Regions from separate parts of the Leptolyngbya sp. CCY15150 genome, predicted to be linked through region 2. Evidence: predicted binding sites of a transcription regulator. Region 2 holds the regulator's gene; the other holds the start of a gene.
The links. The regulator NtcA, encoded in region 2, controls nitrogen genes in cyanobacteria. The targets are predictions, from matches to a motif close to TTTGTANNNNNNNNTACAAA.
Positions count from the first base shown of each region.

Region 1 (3,157 bases), on a different contig from region 2:
TTCACTGTGGTGATAGGGGCAGCCAAGTTGAGCGATCGCTTCTAACAGACCCGCCAGTTGCGCCTGCTGCTGGTTGCGATAGGTTTCCTGCTGTTGATAGCGACGTTTTTTTGCCAGGAAGTAATCTTTCCCCTTGGCTGACTCCGGCAACTCCTCTAAAACCAAGGGCTGAAGCTGGGCTTTGAGGGTATATTCTGCCTTGTGGATCACCTGCTGTAGCTTGGCAACATAAACCTCTTGATGGGCCGCAAGGTGTTGTGTGAGGGCATCTAACGATACTAAAAAAGTCCCAAAAGGCACTGGCAACACATCTGCCTGCTGAAACAGATCCTGCAAGACGCGATCGTGGGACAAAATCGCCTGGAGTTGAAAGCGTTCATCCCCAGCGCGAATAGTGTCTGGATCAAGCTGACTCTCAACAACCGCCGATAAAGCCCCCTGTTCCACGAGCTGCAGAGAGTTGGCTAATCCTTCCGGCAACTCCAAGGCCGTGGTGGGAGTCTTGAGAAATGCATAAACATACATAAGTAGGCTCCTTAAACGGCTCCTTAAGCAATAAAAAAACTTTGGGATGCAAGGCACCCCAAAGCTACAGTTTATTCTAGGTGTTGTAGATCGTTGTCACCTAACGTGCTGGGCAATCACCTCACCTACGGAGATTGATGGGCCAGTTCTGCCAGTTTGCCTGTAACGTGACCATTGTTGTTGCGGGGCTGCAACAACCCATATCCACCGTGGTTGCGTTCATAGATGACGTTAATTTCATCGGTGTCGGCATTGCGGAACATATAAAAGTCGTGGTCAACAAGCTGAAGTTGTTCGAGGGCATCATGCACCGTCATCGGCGGCATGGCGAAATATTTCGTTCGCACAACTTCCTCCGGTAGCTGAACATCTCGATTTGCCAAGAGTTCATCCGATACGGTAATTTCTGGCAACACCTCAGCCGCTTTGACGGGAGTACGAGTCTTGTGCTGGATTTTCTCCTTATACTTGCGGAGCTGACGAGCAATTTTATTGGCTACGAGGTCAATGCTGGCGTAGAGGTTTTCACTGCTCTCTTCAGCGCGAACAACGGTACCATTTGCATAGATTGTCACCTCTGCGGTTTGCTTAGGATTTATCCGGGGGTTGCGCGCCACTGATAAGTGAACATCTACCTCGGTGGTATAGCTCTGAAAGTGGCTGACGGCTTTCTCAATCTTCTGATGTACGTACTCACGAATTGCATCAGTGATATCGATATTTTTGCCCTGGATAACAAGCTTCATAAAGCTTCCTCCCGCGAGAATTTGGGTTATATGTTCACCCTAACACTTTGTATTCTGGACAACAGCAGGGTTAAAAATCTTTTGCAACCTGTGACAATTCTTGACTAATTTCTCTCCATTTGCGATGAAATATGTGTAGTTTACCCTTGCTTTTCGTCGCAGTCTGTCCACTGTTTTGTGAGTTGAGTGTATGCGATCGCTGTCCCGTCCTTGTTGGCTCTATTCTCCTGGTCTAGTTCCTTACGACGTGGCCTGGCAATGGCAGCGATCGCTCGTGGCAGATCGTCGCCAGCACCCTGATCATCATGATGTGCTGCTGCTGCTCCAGCATCCACCGGTCTACACCCTAGGCCAGGGAGCCTCCATGGAGTTTGTCAAAGCTGAGCTGCAGCAGCAGGGCGTGCCCCTCGTGCGCATCGAGCGCGGCGGCGAGGTCACCTACCACTGTCCTGGGCAACTGGTGGGCTACCCCATCCTCAATCTGCAGCACCACACCCCCGATTTACATTGGTATCTGCGGCAGCTAGAAGAGGTGATCATCCAAGCGATCGCTCCCCTAGGACTTGAGGGTCATCGTATAGAAGGGTTGACGGGGGTTTGGGTGGAAGGACGAAAAGTAGCCGCCATTGGTATTAAAGTGAGCCGCTGGATTACTATGCATGGCTTTGCTTTGAATATTTGCCCCGATCTTCATGGTTTTCAGCACATTGTCCCCTGTGGAATTACGGATAGACCCGTGGGCAGTTTGGCAGAATGGCTACCGGATATTCAGTACAGCTTGGTCGAACAGCAGGTGAAGCAAGCCTTCAGCCAGATCTTTCATGTCGAGCTATGGCCCACAGATACCCTGCCGCTGTTGCCCGTGCCCCTGCCGCCCGCTTGACGGTTGGGAACCTAGATCGACCCACCCTCGTCTTTGCCACTATCCGGGGTGCCACGCGAGGTTTGATAGCGCTGATATGCTCTGATGGCGAGGTCTAAGGAGAACGATCGCTCCCTAGAATGCCACAGGAAGATGCTGAGCCACCTGGATTCTCCATTCCAGGATCTTGGCGTTGCCGCATGCATGACATCGGAGTGGGAGCAAGATGCTCCCACTACCTTGATGGTGAATGAAGGGTGAGCGTCTCGCTCACGGTTCGCTAGCGCCAATCATCTTGCAATTCAGAAACATCAGCATATTTACCAGGAGGTGCGGGCGATAGCTTTAGCTTATCTCGTAAATATGCGGAACATTCGTCAAACCAAGAATTCATGAAAGCTTTGCAGTTTCTTTGCGAGAAGAATAAGCCTCTCTCCTGATTCACACGTATGATCAGGGAAGAAGCTTAACGAGTGAACCCAAAACTTCCGAAATGCCACTGAAGCAATGGTCTTAGGACGCGTGAGATAGTAAGCACAGTAATACTTCTCTATTACGCTTTTATCTCTGCAAGCATTTTATATTAACTGAAGAGGTCGCATGAAAACGGCAATTACGTCTATTCAATCATGGGTGTCTGCATTGAGCGATCGCCACCGAGCCCTGACGCCTCTAGAAATCTCTGTTCTCAAGACCCTAGACTGTGCTAGTGAGTCTCCCGTAGCGCTAGAGCAATATTTATCTGAAAATATCGCTACGGTGTATGCCTCTCTCATCAAGCTGGAACGTCTGGGTCTTGTGCGCGCTACCTGGGTCACGAATCCTGAATACTCGGTCTCCAGCAATCAGTACAGACAGCGTCAATACGAGATTACCGTTCGTGGACGAGCTCGGCTTCCCCACACCATGTCCTCTGTCCATGAGATCCTCGTGTCTCAATCTGGTCAAATCATCTAGCTAGCGCCTGCTAGAGGCTAGCCATTCCCCTGCTAAAGGGATCGCCCTCGTCTTAACTAACCTTTAA
Region 1 covers NZ_JACSWB010000141.1:16,341-19,497, forward strand. Annotated here, with positions in the region: gene JUJ53_RS04465 (GvpL/GvpF family gas vesicle protein) at 1-525, opposite strand, end outside; gene raiA (ribosome-associated translation inhibitor RaiA) at 651-1,271, opposite strand; gene lipB (lipoyl(octanoyl) transferase LipB) at 1,462-2,154, shown strand; gene JUJ53_RS04480 (hypothetical protein) at 2,734-3,090, shown strand.
Region 1: lipB (lipoyl(octanoyl) transferase LipB) is a predicted target of NtcA. The motif match lies at 1,318-1,337, and genes of this name have one in related genera.

Region 2 (3,157 bases):
CTGGGTGCTGTAGTCAGCTAGGGCTTGATGGCTGGCTTCAAGCTGCTGTTGGAGCTGCTCCGCCTGCCGTTGGCGATCGCGCCAATGGAGCACCGCCTCCCACTGACTTTTATCCTGAAATTCCGCGCGTAGGGCCTGGTACTTCTCCGCCTTAATTCGATCTTGGGCCAGGCGATCGCGCTGGGCAATCAACTCCCGTTCCACGATGCGAAACTGCTCCTCCCGCTCCTTCACCGCGTCCAGCTTGCCCGTCGCTTGAATAATTTTGCGATCGAACGCAGCCACCCCCGCCAGCTCGTCAATAATCTCGCGGCGTTCCCGAGGGTTCATGGAAATAATGCTGGTGACGTCCCCCTGCAGAACAACGTTGTAGCCTTCGGGATACACGTGGAAGCGGTGCAGGTGGTCGTGAAGCTGGGTGAGGGTACAGGGCTGATCGTTGATGTAGTAGTTAGAGGTGTAGGTGCCCTGGGGCGTCACCCGCAGCTTCCGGGTCACCTTCCATTCCCCCGTCGCCAAAATTTCCTGCAGCAGCGGATCGGGCTCGTCCTCAAAGGCATAGCGATCCGGTTCAGGAGCGGGAGGCGTCTCGGGCGACCCATGTCCATTAAGATCTACCCCATTGAGGTTTACCCCATTGAGACCTGTCTCATTGAGATCTGCCTCATTGAGATCTACCCCATTGGGATCCGATCCATTAAGCTCTGACCCATTGAGATCTGGATCAAGCCCCTGGGCTTCCGGTGCCTCCCCCGTAGACTCATCAGGTGTAGATGCATCAGGTGCCTCCCCTGTAGATGCATCAGGCACTTCATCGGGGGATTCTGGCGGGGATTCTGGCGGGGCAGCGATCGCCCTCGAACCCACAGCATCCTCCGGCTCCATCTGAAACGTCACGGTGACACTAGCTTCCACCGTAGAGCGACTGCGGCTCGAATGATTTTGGTTAACCAAATCGGGCAACCGCTCCGCCCGCATTCCCTTGGAGCCAGACAAACCTAGGGCAAACAGCAGCGCATCCAAAATATTGGATTTTCCCGACCCATTGGGGCCAGAAACAACGGTGAACCCAGGCAGCAACGGGACTGCCGTTGTCCCGCCAAAGGACTTGAAGTGAGAGAGTTCAACCCGCTTAATGAACACTAGGGATTGCCGCGATGCGCTTCAGTACGAATATACTACATCCATGGAGGTGTCGCCCACGGAGGGATCAACAACCGTGCCTCAATCCTAATGCACTGGCTTGATATCCACCTAGGATTGCCGCAACACCCATGGGTGACGTAGTCGCATTATAGGCAATGATTGGAAATTAACGCTAAATGTAGCGTATTGTCTCAAAGGTTACCCCTAGGTTTTGAGCACAACGCCATAATAGGCCCATGGATAAATTCCGAGTTCAGATCCTCGGAAGGCGCAAATTCCCGGTGTCTGCCTGAGGCAGCCCTGGGGTTCGGCACCGGAGATTTGCGCAAACCCATGCCAGGACTAATCCTAGGCTTAAGTAAACTGCTGACTGAGGGCCACGGGATTATGCACCGTAATCCGCTTTTTGTGAATGGAGATCATGCCTTCTTGGCGCAGATCCCCCAGCAGGCGGGTCACAGTCACCCTGGTTGAGCCAATGGCCTCAGCGATCGCTTGGTGAGATAGCTTTAGGTCAATGGTGATGCCTTCTTGACTAGGAACGCCAAAGTCACGGCAGAGAATCAGCAAAAAGCTCACCAACCGCGATCCCATATCCCGATGAGCTAGGGTCTCGATCATCATCTCGGTTTGCAAAATCCGAGACGATAACCCCCGCAGCATAATCATCGAGAGTTCAGGATTTTCGTGAAAGGCTTTTTCAACCTGGTCAATCGGCAGCGACAGCAATTCCACCGGCGTGAAGGCCACAGCATGGTAGAAGCGATCGGAACGATGTCCCGTAATCAGCGACAGTACCCCAAATACACTGTTTTCCCGAAGCAAGGCCACGGTGATTTCTTCGCCCGCTTCATAGACTCGGGAGAGCTTCACCGCTCCACTGAGCAAGAAGTAGACGCGCTCCGCCGGATCTCCTGGAAAAAAGATTGTTTTACCACGTTCAAAGGTCTCGACCATCGGTGGAAATGCACCTCCGCTGATCTGGCGGAATACATTTGCCAACGGCTTGTCTTGCGTTACTACCATAGCCCTCGCCCTACCCAATCCCTTAAAGAGTTCTTGTTCACTGTTCGAGCAAGTCGCCTCAGCACATGTGCGAATCGGCTAAACCAGATTTTGCAACTAAACTCTGACGTTACATCACTAAAACTTAACTTATGGGTGCTTTTTTGTGCTCCATGCTACATATTTTTTGAGTCTTTGATAAAGAAGATGTTGAGTTTAGCAAATGAGCACGGGCGATCGCTAGGAATGGCGAGGCTTAGCACCCCCTAGGTATTAGCTTATACACCACCCATAGCGCTTGTAGATATCTTCACACCACACCGGTATCCTGTTGTCTCTACCCCAAGGTTGTTAACCCTTCACCAAGCAATTCTTGAGGTTGTCCTCTATCTTTGTGTCCCCATTTTTCAGTATTCTCCTAATGGCGATCGCATCCAGCCCGTTCCTCAGTTTGGGCCAAGCAAACTAACGTTATCCGGTGACTTGGGAGCAGCATTGCGAAATCCTTGGCTGCCTCTCCCATACCTGCGATCGCCACCTGGAATCTTTAACGCTGTGAATCAACTGTCATGCTGAACCTGACCGGAAAAAATGCCCTCGTAACCGGCATTGCCAACAATCGTTCCATTGCCTGGGGCATCGCTCAGCAACTGCATCAAGCGGGTGCAAACCTCGGCATCACCTACCTCCCAGACGATAAGGGTCGGATGGAAACCAAGGTGGCTGAGTTAGTTGAACCCCTACAACCCAGCTTATTCCTGCCCTGTAACGTCCAAGATGACGAACAAATCGAGACGCTGTTTCAAACGGTGCAAGAGCAATGGGGCAAGATCGACATTTTGATCCACTGCCTGGCGTTTGCCCGACGCGATGACCTCACCGGCAACTTTAGCCAAACCTCCCGCCCAGGGTTCACCACGGCGCTGGATATTAGCACCTACTCCTTGGTCAAGCTTAGCCAAGGGGCAGCGGCGCTGATGAGCGAGGGGGGTAGCATCGTCACCCT
Region 2 covers NZ_JACSWB010000146.1:32,958-36,114, reverse strand. Annotated here, with positions in the region: gene smc (chromosome segregation protein SMC) at 1-1,143, opposite strand, end outside; gene ntcA (global nitrogen regulator NtcA) at 1,501-2,172, opposite strand; gene fabI (enoyl-ACP reductase FabI) at 2,721-3,157, shown strand, end outside.